3 regions of the Enterobacter cloacae complex sp. IR5418 genome follow, and region 2 is predicted to be linked to each of the others. Evidence: riboswitches for the same ligand, from Rfam matches in the RefSeq annotation. Region 2 holds a riboswitch; each other region holds the start of a gene.
What was found. Region 2 has a riboswitch for thiamine pyrophosphate ahead of thiB (thiamine ABC transporter substrate binding subunit). Riboswitches for the same ligand answer to the same signal wherever they lie in the genome.
Positions count from the first base shown of each region.

Region 1: linked by a shared signal. The riboswitch ahead of thiC (phosphomethylpyrimidine synthase ThiC) and the one ahead of thiB (thiamine ABC transporter substrate binding subunit) in region 2 are both predicted to bind thiamine pyrophosphate.
Region 3: linked by a shared signal. The riboswitch ahead of thiM (hydroxyethylthiazole kinase) and the one ahead of thiB (thiamine ABC transporter substrate binding subunit) in region 2 are both predicted to bind thiamine pyrophosphate.

Region 1 is NZ_JBMKHS010000039.1:5,525-10,854, reverse strand. It holds gene thiE (thiamine phosphate synthase) at 1-436, opposite strand, end outside; gene thiC (phosphomethylpyrimidine synthase ThiC) at 436-2,331, opposite strand; TPP riboswitch at 2,411-2,520, opposite strand; gene ACOTX7_RS20725 (Rsd/AlgQ family anti-sigma factor) at 2,575-3,072, opposite strand; gene nudC (NAD(+) diphosphatase) at 3,168-3,941, shown strand; gene hemE (uroporphyrinogen decarboxylase) at 3,980-5,044, shown strand; gene nfi (deoxyribonuclease V) at 5,054-5,330, shown strand, end outside.
Region 2 is NZ_JBMKHS010000003.1:136,728-142,057, reverse strand. It holds gene sgrR (HTH-type transcriptional regulator SgrR) at 1-1,491, shown strand, start outside; TPP riboswitch at 1,528-1,628, shown strand; gene thiB (thiamine ABC transporter substrate binding subunit) at 1,660-2,643, shown strand; gene thiP (thiamine/thiamine pyrophosphate ABC transporter permease ThiP) at 2,619-4,229, shown strand; gene thiQ (thiamine ABC transporter ATP-binding protein ThiQ) at 4,213-4,914, shown strand; gene ACOTX7_RS03945 (DedA family protein) at 4,958-5,330, opposite strand, start outside.
Region 3 is NZ_JBMKHS010000033.1:28,351-33,680, forward strand. It holds gene ACOTX7_RS19775 (diaminobutyrate--2-oxoglutarate transaminase) at 1-497, opposite strand, end outside; gene ACOTX7_RS19780 (hypothetical protein) at 809-1,252, opposite strand; gene ACOTX7_RS19785 (YadA C-terminal domain-containing protein) at 1,438-2,493, opposite strand; TPP riboswitch at 3,110-3,206, shown strand; gene thiM (hydroxyethylthiazole kinase) at 3,242-4,012, shown strand; gene thiD (bifunctional hydroxymethylpyrimidine kinase/phosphomethylpyrimidine kinase) at 4,009-4,809, shown strand; gene ACOTX7_RS19800 (GntR family transcriptional regulator) at 4,852-5,330, shown strand, end outside.

The DNA of each region.
Region 1 (5,330 bases), on a different contig from region 2:
GTCCCTGGGGTGCGGACGGCATCTGCTTGGTTTGCGTCGGAAAAACGTGCCCGAGGGCGATGTAGGAGGGGCGGGCCGCCAGCGCCACGTCGATCTCCATATCATCGTGCGTTGAAACGCCAAGGCGTAGCCCGGCGTCGCGGATAGCGTTCAGATCCGTTGTTTCCAGATCTTCCTGTCCCAGATGCACGCCGTACGCCTGGTGTTTAACCGCCAGCCGCCAGTAGTCGTTGATAAACAGGCGGGCGTCGTAGCGACGTCCCAGCGCGATGGCGGCGACCACGTCGGCCTCCACCTCTTCATCACGTTTATCCTTGATGCGCAGCTGTAGGGTGCGAACGCCAGCTTCCAGCAGGCGGGCGATCCACTCCACGCTGTCCACCACCGGGTAAAGTCCTAAGCGGAAGGGTACGGGGGGGAAATCAGGCTGATACATTACGCCTCCTCTTTTTTGAGGTAAATTTCACCGCCTTTCGCGCGGAAGGTTTCCGACATGTCCGCCATACCGACTTCAATGGTCTGCGCGGCGGCGTAGTCGCGCACCTCCTGGCTGATTTTCATCGAGCAGAATTTTGGTCCGCACATGGAGCAGAAGTGCGCCACCTTACCCGACTCCTGCGGCAGGGTTTCATCGTGATAGGCGCGGGCGGTGAACGGGTCCAGCGCCAGGTTGAACTGGTCTTCCCAGCGGAATTCAAAGCGCGCTTTGGACATAGCGTTGTCGCGGATTTGCGCGCCCGGATGGCCTTTCGCCAGATCCGCCGCGTGGGCGGCAATCTTGTAGGTGATCAGCCCCTGCTTCACGTCCTCTTTGTTTGGCAGACCGAGATGCTCTTTCGGCGTCACGTAGCAGAGCATGGCGCAGCCGAACCAGCCGATCATCGCCGCGCCGATCCCGGACGTGAAGTGGTCATAGCCCGGCGCAATATCGGTGGTCAACGGCCCCAGGGTATAGAACGGTGCTTCGTGGCAGTGCTCCAGCTCCTCGGTCATGTTGCGGCGGATCATCTGCATCGGCACGTGGCCCGGGCCTTCAATCATTACCTGCACGTCATACTCCCAGGCGATTTTGGTCAGTTCGCCCAACGTATGCAGCTCGGCAAACTGCGCCTCGTCGTTCGCGTCACGGATGGAGCCAGGACGCAGGCCGTCGCCCAGCGACAGAGAGACATCGTACGCAGCGCAGATTTCGCAGATCTCTCGGAAATGCTCGTAGAGGAAGTTTTCCTGATGATGGGACAGGCACCACTTCGCCATAATCGAACCGCCGCGCGAGACGATGCCGGTCAGACGTTTCGCCGTCATCGGCACGTAGCGCAGCAGCACGCCCGCGTGGATGGTGAAGTAGTCCACGCCCTGCTCGGCCTGCTCCAGCAGCGTGTCGCGGAAGGCTTCCCAGGTGAGGTCTTCTGCAATGCCGTTGACCTTCTCCAGCGCCTGATAAATCGGGACGGTGCCAATCGGCACCGGGCTGTTACGCAGGATCCACTCGCGGGTTTCGTGGATGTAGCGGCCCGTGGAAAGGTCCATTACCGTGTCCGCGCCCCAGCGCGTCGACCAGACCAGCTTTTCCACCTCTTCTTCGATGGAAGAGGTAACGGCAGAGTTGCCGATGTTAGCGTTGACCTTCACCAGAAAGTTACGGCCGATAATCATCGGCTCGGATTCCGGGTGGTTGATGTTGGCGGGGATAATGGCGCGCCCGGCGGCCACTTCGTCACGCACGAATTCCGGCGTGATGTTCTCCGGCAGGCGAGCGCCAAATCCTTCACCCGGATGCTGATAGCGCAGCACTTCGCTACGGATGCGCTCGCGGCCCATGTTTTCGCGGATGGCGATGAACTCCATCTCCGGTGTGACAATACCCTGGCGCGCGTAGTGCAGCTGGGTCACGCATTTACCCGCTCTGGCGCGTTTTGGCGTCAGCAGGCCGGTAAAGCGCAGCTCGTCCAGACCGTCGTCGGCCAGGCGCTCGTTGGTATACGCCGAGCTGCGCACGCTCAGTTCCTCGCAGTCGTTACGCGCATCAATCCACGGCTGGCGAAGCTTTGCCAGACCCTGCTGCACATTGATGGCAACAGAAGGGTCGCCGTACGGGCCGGAGGTGTCATACACCGGCACGGCTTCGTTGTCTTCAAACTGCGGATTCTCTTTGCTGCCGCCAATAAGCGTCGGGCTGAGCTGGATTTCGCGCATCGGCACACGGATATCAGCCTGCGAGCCAGAAATATAGATGCGCGTTGAGTTCGGGAAAGCGGTGCCTTCCAGGGTGTCGATGAAGTGTTGGGCTTGTGCGCGCTGTTCGCGGCGGGTCAGTTTTGTTGTAGACATAGCTCATTCCAGATGTGAAGGACATGGCTTGTCAGACGACGGATGAAGCAAGAGAAGATCGCCCCAGGGGCGATACAACAGCAGTGTGACTCTTGTTCCCTTCGCAGGTATTAGCCTGATCAGGTTCCGCGGATCCCGAATTAACGGTCTCAGCCCGTGCTTTCGCACTGGGCACTCCGACAAGAAAAATCCCCCTCGTGAGAGGGGCGAATGGTTGTAAATTACTCGTTAACGATTAAGAACTCAAGCAGGGCGCGCAACGTTATCGCTGATGCTGATATTCAGGTTGTTGTCCAGCACGAGGGCGATGAGCTTGTCTTCCAGCGTGAATCGCTCTTCCAGGGCCTCGCCAAGGTCGGAAAGCGCCTGCTGAAACTCAAGATAGTTATCGTGATCGATAGCGTTCTCAAGCGTGGAATCGTAGTAGTCCATGATCTGCTGGGTGTTGGCTTCCAGCAGCGGACAAAGTTTGCTGGCCGCTAAATACGGCGTTGTCCCTTCCATTTCGCGGATAATGCGTTCATAAATGTTGAAATGGCCGTCGGAAAGGTAGTCGACAAGGCTCTGACAAAAGTCATCCAGCGCTTTTTCATTCAGCCGCATAAAGGATTCTTTGCCAGGCTTAAGACCAACCAGATTGTAATACGCCACGAGTAGATGCTTGCGCACATGTAGCCAGCGATCCACCAGGGTGTTACTTCCTCCAACGCGCTCAGTCAGGCTTTCCAGCTGGTTTAACATGGTCGACTCCATAAGGTTTAGAATGGGATCTGCTTATCCAAAATGTAACCACAATGCTAACAAAATGTCAGTGAAGCGAAGGTAGTGCAATAGATATGGATCGTATTATTGAAAAATCAGATCTGGGTTGGTGGATCGTCAGTCACGAACAAAAATTATGGCTGCCTGGTGGGGAGATACCCTACGGAGCGGCAGAGATCTTCGATCTCGTCGGCCAACCCGCTCTGCGGATCGGCGAGTGGCAGGGCGATCCGGTATGGTTGATCCAACAGGCTCGTCGTCAGGATATGGGATCCGTTCGTCAGGTACTGGATCGGGATGTCGGCCTGTTTCAGCTGGCGGGGCGCGGCGTGCAGCTGGCGGAGTTTTACCGCTCGCACAAATACTGCGGCTACTGCGGGCACACCATGCACCCGAGCAAAACCGAGTGGGCAATGCTCTGCGGCCACTGCCGTGAACGCTACTATCCGCAAATCGCGCCGTGCATCATTGTCGCCATCCGCCGGGATGATTCCATCCTGCTGGCACAGCATACCCGCCATCGAAACGGCATTCACACCGTCCTCGCCGGTTTCGTGGAAGTTGGTGAAACGCTGGAGCAGGCGGTGGCGCGTGAGGTGATGGAGGAGAGCGGCATCAAGGTGAAAAACCTGCGCTACGTGACGTCGCAGCCGTGGCCGTTCCCGATGTCTCTGATGACCGCGTTTATGGCGGAATACGACAGCGGCGAGATTGTTATCGATCAGAAAGAGCTGCTGGAGGCGAACTGGTATCGCTACGACGATTTGCCTCTTTTACCCCCTCCGGGTACGGTGGCGCGTCGCCTGATAGAAGATACCGTGGCAATGTGTCGGGCCGAGTATGAGTAGTGTTACACTGACGGACTGACGCAATAAGGAACTGCAAAATGACCGAACTGAAGAACGATCGTTATCTGCGTGCGCTGCTGCGCCAGCCCGTTGATGTCACCCCGGTGTGGATGATGCGCCAGGCGGGACGCTATCTGCCAGAGTACAAAGCCACGCGCGCGCAGGCCGGTGATTTTATGTCGCTGTGCAAAAACGCCGAGCTGGCCTGTGAAGTGACGCTCCAGCCGCTACGCCGCTTCCCGCTTGATGCCGCCATTCTTTTTTCGGACATTCTCACCATTCCGGATGCGATGGGCCTTGGGCTCTATTTCGAAACCGGAGAAGGCCCGCGTTTTACCTCTCCGATCAAAAGCAAAGCCGACGTTGATAAGCTGCCGATCCCCGATCCGGAAGGCGAGCTGGGCTACGTGATGAACGCCGTGCGCACCATCCGCCGCGAGTTGAAAGGCGAGGTGCCGCTGATTGGCTTCTCCGGCAGCCCGTGGACGCTGGCCACCTACATGGTGGAAGGCGGCAGCAGCAAAGCCTTTACTGTGATCAAAAAGATGATGTACGCCGAGCCGCTGGCGCTGCATGCCCTGCTCGACAAGCTGGCGAAGAGCGTCACACTCTATCTCAACGCGCAGATTAAAGCCGGTGCGCAGTCAGTGATGATTTTCGACACCTGGGGCGGCGTGCTGACCGGACGCGATTATCAGCAGTTCTCCCTGTACTACATGCACAAAATCGTCGACGGCCTGCTGCGTGAAAACGAAGGCCGCCGCGTGCCGGTAACGCTGTTTACCAAAGGCGGCGGTCAGTGGCTGGAAGCGATGGCGGCCACCGGCTGCGACGCGCTGGGCCTCGACTGGACCACCGATATTGCCGATGCGCGTCGTCGCGTGGGGGACAAAGTGGCGCTCCAGGGCAACATGGACCCGTCCATGCTCTATGCGCAGCCCGCCCGCATCGAAGAAGAAGTGTCGACTATACTGTCTGGTTTCGGCCAGGGCGAAGGCCATGTCTTCAACCTCGGTCACGGTATTCATCAGGATGTACCGCCAGAACACGCAGGCGTATTTGTGGAGGCGGTGCATCGGCTTTCTGCCCAGTATCACAAGTAAGGAGTGGTTATGGATCTCGCGTCGCTACGCGCTCAGCAAATCGAACTGGCTTCATCGGTGATCCGCGAGGATCGTCTGGATACCGACCCTCCGCGGTACATCGGCGGAGCGGACGTCGGGTTCGAGCAGGGCGGTGAAGTGACGCGAGCGGCGATGGTGGTGCTGAAATACCCTTCGCTGGAGCTGGTGGAGTACAAGGTGGCGCGTATCGCCACCACTATGCCGTACATCCCCGGCTTTCTCTCCTTCCGCGAATATCCCGCGCTGCTGGCCGCGTGGGAGCAAC
Region 2 (5,330 bases):
GAGGCCGAGGCTGGACGCGGCAAGCGCTCGCGCCTGACGTTCCTTTATACCGGCCTGGCATTACAGCAACAGCGGGCGGAGGATCTGCTGGAGCAGGACCGCATCGATCAGCTGGTACAACTGGTAGGCGATAAAGCTGCCGTACGGCAGATGCTGGTCTCGCATCTCGGGCGCAGCTTTCGTCAGGGACGCCACATTCTGCGGGTGCTTTACTATCGCCCAATGAAAAATCTGTTGCCCGGTACGGCGTTACGTCGCTCAGAAACCCACATGGCCAGACAGATTTTCAGCGGCCTGACGCGGATAAATGAGGAAAATGGGGAACTGGAAGCGGATATTGCCCACCACTGGCAGCAGCTTTCCCCCCTGCACTGGCGTTTCTTTTTACGCCCGGGCATTCATTTCCACCATGGACGCGAACTGGAGATGCGTGACGTTATCGACTCTTTAACGCGCGCCCGCACCCTGCCGCTCTACTCGCATATCGCGCAGATCCACTCCCCGACGGCCTGGACGCTGGATATTGAGCTGTCGCAGCCGGACAAATGGCTGCCGTGGCTTCTGGGCTATGTGCCCTCGATGATCCTGCCTGCCGAGTGGCGATCCCTGAACAATTTTTCCAGCCTGCCGATTGGTACGGGCCCCTACGCCGTTTCGCGGAACAACAACAATCAGCTTAAGATCCGCGCCTTTGATGACTACTTTGGGTATCGGGCGCTGATCGACGAAGTGAACGTCTGGGTGTTACCGGATCTCAACGAAGAGCTGAGTGCAGGTCTGACCCTGGAAGGGCCAACGGCTGGCGAAAAAGCGTTCGAGAGCCGCCTGGAGGAGGGCTGCTACTACCTGCTCTTTGACAGCCGCAGCCATCGCGGAGCAAACCACGACGTCCGCAAGTGGATCAGCCATATTCTGGCGCCCGCTAACCTGATTTATCACGCCGAGGAGCAATACCAGACCTGGTGGTTCCCGGCCTATGGCCTGCTTCCGCGCTGGCACCATGCGCAGCCCGTGCGCAGTGAAAAACCTGCCGGACTGGAGACCATCACCCTCAGCTACTATCGCGATCACATTGAGCACCGTTTCATCGCGAAGATCATGAGCACGCTGCTGGCAGCCGAAGGCGTGACGCTGGCGATACAGGAAGTCGATTATGATGAATGGCACCGTGGGGATGTCGTCAGCGATATCTGGCTCAACAGCGCGAACTTCACGTTGCCGCTTGATTTCTCGCTCTTTTCTCACCTGTATGAAGTGCCCCTGATTCAGCACTGTATCAACCGGAACTGGCAGCAGGACGCCGCGCGGTGGCGGGCAGGCGAAATGGATCTGGCCGCCTGGTGCCAGGAGCTACTGGCCGGGCAGACGATCGTACCGCTGATCCACCACTGGCTGCTGATCCAGGGACAGCGCAGCATGCGCGGCCTGCGGATGAATACCCTGGGCTGGTTTGATTTTAAATCCGCCTGGTTTGCGCCGCCGGAGCCATAACGCTTTCGTAATATTCACCAAATCATTACAATAACGCCGTTCTCAACGGGGTGCTGCATCACTGATGTGCGCTGAGATAATACCCGTCGAACCTGATCCGGATAACGCCGGCGAAGGGATTTGAGGCTGTCTCTCAAAATCCTTTGCCACTCAACCCTGAGGTGCAAAGTGTTAAAAAACGTTCTTCCTCTGCTGGCGCTGTTTGCGCTGCCTGTTTTTGCTAAGCCTGTTCTGACGGTCTATACCTACGACTCCTTCTCCGCCGACTGGGGCCCCGGCCCGGTGGTTAAAAAAGCCTTCGAAGCCGACTGCAACTGCGAGCTGAAATTCGTGGCGCTGGAAGATGGCGTGTCGCTGCTCAACCGTCTGCGCATGGAAGGCAAAAACAGCAAAGCCGACGTGGTGCTGGGGCTGGATAACAACCTGCTGGAAGCCGCCACCCAAACCAGACTGTTCGCCAAAAGCGGCGTGGCGGCAGATGCCGTCAACGTGCCGGGCGGCTGGAAAAACGACACATTTGTTCCCTTTGATTACGGGTACTTTGCGTTCGTCTACGACAAAAATAAGCTGAAGAACCCGCCAAAAAGCCTGAAAGAGCTGGTCGAAAGCGACCAGAAGTGGCGCGTGATTTATGAAGATCCGCGTACCAGCACGCCGGGTCTGGGGCTGCTGCTGTGGATGCAAAAGGTCTACGGAGACAAAACGCCGGAAGCGTGGCAGAAGCTGGCCGCGAAAACCGTTACCGTCACCAAAGGCTGGAGCGAAGCCTACGGCCTGTTCCTGAAAGGCGAAAGCGACCTGGTACTGAGCTATACCACCTCTCCGGCCTACCACATTATCGCCGAGAAGAAAGATAACTACGCCGCCGCGAACTTTGCTGAAGGACATTATTTGCAGGTGGAAGTGGCTGCCCGCACCGCCGCGAGCAAACAGCCGGAGCTTGCTGAAAAATTCCTGAAATTTATGGTTTCACCGGCCTTCCAGAATGCTATTCCGACAGGAAACTGGATGTACCCTGTCACTGACGTTGCGCTGCCGGCAGGTTTTGAGCAGCTGAACAAACCGCAAACCTCACTGGAATTCACGCCGCAGCAGGTTGCCGCCCAGCGTGCCGCATGGATAAGCGAATGGCAACGCGCCGTCAGCCGCTGATCCCCGGCTGGTTAGTTCCCGGGCTGCTCGCCGCCATACTGATGGTGGTCGTCAGCCTGGGGGCATTCCTTGCGCTGTGGTTTAACGCGCCAGAGAGCGATCTGCTCGCCCTCTGGCACGACAGCTATCTCTGGCACGTCATTCGTTTCTCCTTCTGGCAGGCGTTTCTCTCCGCACTGTTGTCGGTGCTCCCGGCCATTTTCCTCGCGCGCGCGCTCTATCGCAGACGTTTCCCCGGCAGACTGGCCCTGCTACGGCTGTGCGCGATGACGCTCATCCTCCCGGTACTGGTGGCGGTGTTCGGGATTCTGAGCGTCTACGGTCGGCAGGGCTGGCTGGCCTCCCTCTTCAGCCTGCTTGGCCTGGAATGGACCTTCTCCCCCTACGGCCTGAAAGGCATTCTGCTGGCGCATATTTTTTTCAATATGCCGATGGCGACGCGCCTCTTTTTACAGGCGCTGGAAAACATTCCCGGCGAGCAGCGCCAGATTGCCGCCCAGCTTGGCATGCGCGGCTGGTCGTTCTTCCGTTTTGTCGAATGGCCGTGGCTGCGACGACAAATCGCCCCGGTTGCCGCGCTGATTTTTATGCTCTGCTTCGCCAGCTTTGCGACTGTGCTTTCTCTCGGCGGCGGGCCGCAGGCCACCACCATTGAGCTGGCGATTTATCAGGCCTTAAGTTACGACTACGATCCGGGGCGCGCCGCGCTGCTGGCGATCGTCCAGATGGTGTGCTGTCTGGCACTGGTGTTACTCAGCCAGCGGCTAAGCAAAGCGCTCCCCGCAGGCAGTAATAACGTGACTGGCTGGCGCGATCCGCAGGACAGCCTGCACAGCCGCGTCTCGGATTTTATGCTGATTGCGCTGGCACTCCTGCTTCTGCTGCCCCCGCTGCTGGCCGTTATCGTTGATGGCCTGAATCGCAATGTGATGTCGGTACTGCAACAGCCTGTCCTGTGGCAAGCGACGTGGACCTCATTGCGCATCGCGCTGGCAGCCGGGCTATTGTGTGTGATCCTGACCATGATGCTGCTCTGGAGTAGCCGCGAACTCTACGCGCGTCATGCCCGCAAAGCCGGACAGGCGCTGGAGCTGACGGGCATGCTGATCCTGGCGATGCCGGGCATTGTGCTGGCGACAGGGTTCTTTTTACTGTTTAACAGCACCCTCGGCCTGCCGGAGAGCGCCGACGGCATCGTCATTTTTACCAACGCCTTAATGGCCATCCCATATGCGCTGAAGGTGCTGGAAAACCCGATGCGGGATGCAAACAGCCGGTATAGCTTCCTGTGCCAGTCCCTTGGCATTATGGGCTGGCGGCGGCTGAAGGTGGTCGAGCTACGCGCCCTGAAACGACCGCTCGCCCAGGCGCTGGCCTTTGCCTGCGTGCTGTCGATTGGCGATTTTGGCGTAGTCGCCCTCTTTGGCAACGAAAATTTCCGCACGCTGCCGTTCTGGCTTTATCAGCAAATTGGCTCTTATCGCAGTCAGGATGGCGCGGTCACGGCACTGCTCCTGTTGCTGCTGTGTTTTGCCTTATTTACCGTTATCGAAAAACTTCCGGGGCGTGATGTTAAAACTGACTGATGTAACCTGGCTTTATGAGCACCTGCCAATGCGTTTTACCCTCTCCGTTCGTCAGGGAGAGCGAATCGCAGTGCTTGGCCCAAGCGGGGCCGGAAAAAGTACCCTGCTCAATCTGATTGCCGGTTTTTTGCAGCCTGCCAGCGGGACGATCGTCATTGATAATGGCGAGTATACCTACGATCCACCGGCTAAGCGTCCGGTGTCGATGCTGTTTCAGGAAAACAATCTGTTTAATCACCTTACGGTGTGGCAGAACATCGCGCTGGGTATGGATCCGGGCTTAAAGCTCAATGCTGCGCAACGTCAGAAGCTGGAGGCGATCGCCGGACAGATGGGCCTGTCTGCGTTTATCACCCGACTACCGGGCGAACTTTCCGGCGGCCAGCGTCAGCGTGTGGCATTGGCTCGTTGCCTGGTACGCGAACAGCCGCTGCTGCTGCTCGACGAACCCTTTTCGGCACTCGACCCGGCCCTGCGTCAGGAGATGCTCTCGCTGGTTGAAGAGGTATGCAAGCGCGAGCAACTGACGATGCTGATGGTGTCGCACAGTATTGAGGATGCTGCCCGCATCGCGCCGCGATCGGTAGTGATCGCGGAGGGACGCATTTTATGGGATGGAGAAACAGAAGAACTTCTGAGTGGTAACGCGGGGGCATCTTCATTGTTGGGCATTCGTGCGGTCTGACGCCCTCACCCTGGCCCTCTCCCACGGGGAGAGGGAAAACACCTTAACGGCTCACCACCTTCAACAGGATCTCGCCGTATACCGGCATCAGCGGGTGGCGGATCAGCGCCACCAGCGCGACTACGGCCACGCCCAGCATCAGCGGAGCCAGCCAGAGCAGGCGCGTGCGCGGGAGATAGCGCGTCAGACGGTCGACACTGGCTTTCGCACTGCGCCATAAGCGCCAGCAGAGCCAGACCGCCAGCCACAGCAGCACCGCCGTTGCCAGCAGCAGCCATTTAAACTCACCGCTTTGCATACCGTCAGGAATATCGATGGCCGCGCCTGCCAGGATCCCCGGCAGGAAGTAAAACGGCGGCCAGAAGACGCAGCCGATGATGTTCGGCACCACGAATTTCGCGACGGGCAGATCCAGC
Region 3 (5,330 bases), on a different contig from region 2:
GTGACGGACAGTGCGCCGTGGGTCATACCGTGATAACCACCAGAGAAACTGATGATACCGCTACGACCGGTCACTTTTTTCGCCAGCTTCAGTGCCGCTTCAACGGCGTCAGCCCCGGACGGGCCAGTGAATTGCAAGCAGTACTCTTTGCCCTGACCAGGCAACAGAGAAAGGAGGTATTCTGAAAACGCGTCTTTCAGAGGCGTGGTCAGATCCAGGGTATGTAACGGCAAGCCGCTGGTAATGACATTTTGGATGCTTTTCAGCACATCAGGATGATTGTGTCCAAGCGCGAGGGTGCCTGCGCCGGCTAAACAGTCAAGGTATTCTTTATTATCTGCATCGGTGATCCACACGCCTTCTGCTTTCGTGATGGCTAAAGGCAGTTTGCGCGGATAACTCCTGACGTTAGATTCAAACTCGGCCTGACGGGCCAGATAGGTTTCGTTGCTTTTGTGGGCATCTACGGTGTCAATACGGACTTTATCCGTCATCATATCACTCCTACAACCGCCGCTTCGTTATGAGCAACGATTGAATAAAAAGTTAAAAAACAGATGGGGCCTGAAAAAAACGCCGCCAATATAGAGCCTTTTGTCACCTGGCTCAATGGTTAATTTGTTTACTGTTTTGTGACACAGGGCACAGGGGAGAGTAGAACCTCGTTTTCAGGCGGAAAGTTGCAATTTATGGCAAATAAAAACAGTGGCTTACGTGTGATTTGTCAGCATTGTAAAATCAGACAAAAGTGTGTGACAAATCGTGCGATTAGCAAGAGAAAAGGAGGCGGAGAGCCTCCTTACGCTGTTTATTTCTGGGTAACGTGTAAAACGCCGTGTTCGCGCCCCTTCGTTTTATTCCACGACGCGTCCGTAATACCGTTTTCATCCAGGCTTAGCGATATCACAAAACCGTTACCCTGAATCTCATAGAAATTCGCATTCAGACGTTTAACGCTGGCTTTTTTGCCGTTGACCGTGGCGCTAAAAAAGCCGTTTGAAAGGGTGGCATTAACCGTATCCGACGAGAATGAGGCTTCTCGCAGGGGATCGTGAACGGATTCCGCTGGTTTGTGTTGTGCCGCGTTTTCCGCTTTGGTTTTGCTGATATCGCAGGAGCCATCGCCAGCGCTAATTTGCGTGCATCCTGAACGTTCTAATTGAGCGCGATAATGGGCGTTTATGGCGTGCGCAGGCGAGACACAACCTGCAAGCACGGCAGTACTTATAACTAACATCATTGATTTCTTCATTTTTTCACCTTAAAAACGACACAAATACCAGGAGACGTACATCACGCCGATCCAGATCCCGACCGAAATCAGCATCAGATACAGGGCTGCTGAAATAAAAATATATTTAGACATCTTTTTGTATCAACGAAATGCTCATCAGTAAAAAATGAGACTTTATATTTGTCCGATGATTGTTTTACGCTTTAAAAGCCCATTCCAATCCCAACCGAAGCACCCATATTATTCGCGGTATCATCTGAGAAGCTCACTTTCGCAATGACATGGGAATTAACGTTAACGGACGCACCGACAGCAAGCGCGCTCTCGCCGTTGTAAGTCGCGCCGCCAGCAGAGAACATGAGGCGCTGATTCGTTTGCACTTGTGGCAAACCCGCCATCGCCATCGCCCCTGAAATACCGGCATTGGCCTGCTTCTTATTATTGTCCACTTCATCACGCAGAGTTTTAAATTGCTGGCTGGTGTTAGTATTCATAGCCTGTAATGTCTGCCTGGTGGCTTGCAGATCCTGCGTGGCGGCGGTAACAGCCAGGCTATTTTTAGCGACCTTCGCCTGGGTAGCCGTATCCAGTTGTCGTTGTGTCACGGTGGTTGTTACACCATCTTTACCGTTATGACCGTCTGCACCGTCGCGACCGTTTCTTCCCGCAATGCCTTGTGCGCCAGTATCACCCTTATCACCTTTCATGCCTGTCGCGCCGGTATCGCCTTTATCGCCCTTCGCGCCAGTTGCACCGGTATCACCTTTATCGCCTTTCGCGCCAGTCGCACCGGTATCCCCTTTATCACCTTTCGCGCCATCTGTACCGTTGATGGGTTTAGGTGCATTTTCGAGAGCAGTAAGGCGGCTGTCCTGAATATTATCGACGTGTTGAAGGTTGATAATTGCTGCTCCGTTAGTCGCCACACCCTGTAGGGCCGCCTCACTTTTCAGACTGGCGGTATCGGCAAGCGCGCCTGCAAGCAACGCTTTCTGATGTGCGTCGTGAGCCATTTTATCCACGACCAACACGCCTAGTTTTGTGGACTGAAGGTCGTCATCAACCTGCGTTAAGCGGTTATCCGTTGCGATATCACGGTTAATGCTATCAGCTTTGTTTTGTGTAATCTGATTCTGATGGTCATCGACAATGTTAGTGATTTGCTGATTGTCCCAAACCGTATTCGCGGCTTCAGCGAGGCTTGTTGTACCCGCTAAGACAACGCCCATTACAAATATAGCAACAAAGGTTTTATTCATGGATTTCATTTGAAAAGCTCACATCATTAACTGTTGAAAAATACTGAAGCTGAACAGCTTTATTTTCTGGATTTAAAAAACGGATAAACGCTGTCTAAATCTTATTTAGTAACGCGAGTAAACTATCAATTAAACACAAACCAATGATTTTGATCTAAGTCATAAATATTATGAATAGTTCCGACGGCGTAAAAGTCATTTTGCGGTTGTTATTAGTGTAAACATTAAGGTGAAAATGACGTGGTAAATGAGCGGGTTAAATTAAGTGTTTAACAGAAATAAAATTCTGCAAAATAAATGTTTACATTAATATGCGGGTTTATTTCATACGAAAGAAGGTGGACTATCTTATAAAAGCGCTCCCGGTGCGTCATTATGGATAAAAATAAAATTTCCTCGCATAGAGAGTGAATAATGTTTTTCATGAGTTATTAACAAATCTAGCAGGATAATTTACTGAACAATAATGTATACATATTGAGCGTAGGTAATATCTTGCAGGTTATTGGTCACAACGGGTGGTTAACGGACAGCCCGAAACTCCTTGCACCCATGTTACCCCCCGGTTACACTACATGACTACGAATTGCTAGTTCGTAATATGCTGTTTTATAAGTAATTTGACTCGGGGTGCCCTTCTTTGTGAAGGCTGAGAAATACCCGTATTACCTGATCTGGATAATGCCAGCGTAGGGAAGTCAGATGCCTACCCGGTCATCGCTTCTTCACGTACGGCAGGAGCGAAACCATGCAGCCTGACCTGCTCGACTCACACGTTTTACATCAATTCCGAACCCGTTCTCCGCTCACGCACTGTATGACGAACGATGTCGTGCAGACCTTCACCGCTAACGTTCTGCTCGCGCTGGGGGCTTCCCCGGCAATGGTGATCGAAGCCGAGGAAGCGGAACAGTTTGCCGCACTTGCCGATGCGCTGCTCATCAACGTGGGTACACTCACCGCGCCGCGCGCCCAGTCGATGCGTCGGGCCATTGAGAGCGCAGTAGGCGCGGGCACTCCCTGGGTTCTGGATCCGGTCGCGGTTGGCGCCCTGGCGTTCCGCACCCGCTTTTGCCAGCAACTATTATCCCTTAAACCTGCGGCCATTCGTGGAAACGCCTCCGAAATCCTCGCCCTTGCCGGAATGAGTGCGGGCGGGCGTGGGGTGGATTCCACCGATACGGCGGCGAGCGCGTTGAGCGCTGCGCAGGCGCTGGCCCGCCAGACCCACGCCGTTGTTGTCGTCACAGGGGAAGTGGATCACATCACCGACGGCCAGCGAACCCGTAGGGTCGCGGGTGGCGACCCGCTGATGACCCGCGTGGTGGGGACAGGCTGTGCGCTCTCGGCGGTTGTCGCCGCCTGCTGCTCGCTGCCTGGCGACAGGCTTGATAACGCAACGGCAGCCTGCGGCTTTATGAAACGTGCAGGGTCAGTTGCGCTGTCTCATAGCCGTGGCCCCGGCAGCTTTGCCCCGGCGTTTCTGGATGCGCTTTACGCGCTGGAGGAGCAGGTATGACACGCATTAACGCCCTGACTATTGCGGGAACCGATCCCAGCGGTGGCGCGGGGATCCAGGCAGACCTGAAAACCTTCTCTGCGCTCGGCGCTTACGGCTGCTCGGTTATCACCGCGCTGGTGGCGCAAAACACGCGCGGGGTACAGTCGGTGTATCGCATTGAGCCGGATTTTGTCGCCGCACAGCTGGATTCGGTATTCAGCGATGTACGTATCGACACCACTAAAATCGGCATGCTCGCAGAGGCGGACATTGTTGAAGCGGTTGCTGAACGTCTCAAACATTACCGGATAAAAAACGTGGTGCTCGATACCGTGATGCTGGCCAAAAGCGGCGATCTGCTGCTGTCCGCCTCTGCCGTCGACACGCTGCGTAAAAAGCTGCTGCCGCAGGTGGCGCTGATCACGCCAAACCTGCCTGAAGCCGCCGCGCTGCTGGATGCGCCACACGCGCAAAACGAACGTGAGATGAAAGAGCAGGGCAATGCGCTGCTGGCGATGGGATGCAGCGCGGTGCTGATGAAAGGCGGTCATCTTGATGATGCCGAAAGCCCGGACTGGCTTTTCACCCGCGATGGCGCGCAACGTTTCACCGCCCCGCGCGTACAAACCAAAAACACCCACGGCACGGGCTGCACGCTCTCGGCGGCGCTGGCGGCGCTGCGTCCCCGTCACGCTAGCTGGGCGGAGACGGTACAGCAGGCGAAGATCTGGCTCTCCGGCGCGCTGGCAAAAGCCGATTCTCTGGAAGTGGGTCACGGTATTGGGCCGGTTCACCATTTTCATGCATGGTGGTAAGCCGTATACTGGCATAAAACCTTATGCCAGAGAAAAACAGAGATGGAACAAGCGCATACCCGGTTAATTGCTCAACTCAAGGAACGAATTGCCGCACCGGACAACACGCCGTTGTATCTGAAATTTGCCGAAACGGTTAAAAACGCGGTACGCAGCGGCGTGCTCGCGCACGGTAATATTTTACCTGGCGAGCGCGATCTGAGCCAGCTGGCCGGTGTGTCGCGCATTACGGTGCGTAAAGCAATGCAGGCGCTGGAAGAGGCCGGTGTTGTCACCCGCGCGCGTGGATACGGTACGCAAATCAACAATATCTTTGAATATTCGCTTAAAGAGGCGCGCGGGTTTTCTCAGCAGGTGGTGCTGCGTGGCAAAACGCCCAACACGCTGTGGGTCAATAAACGCGTCGTGAAGTGCCCGGAAGAGATCGCCCGCCACCTTTCCCTTGCGCCGGACAGCGATGTCTTTCTGCTTAAGCGCATCCGCTACGTGGATGACGATGCGGTATCAATAGAGGAGTCCTG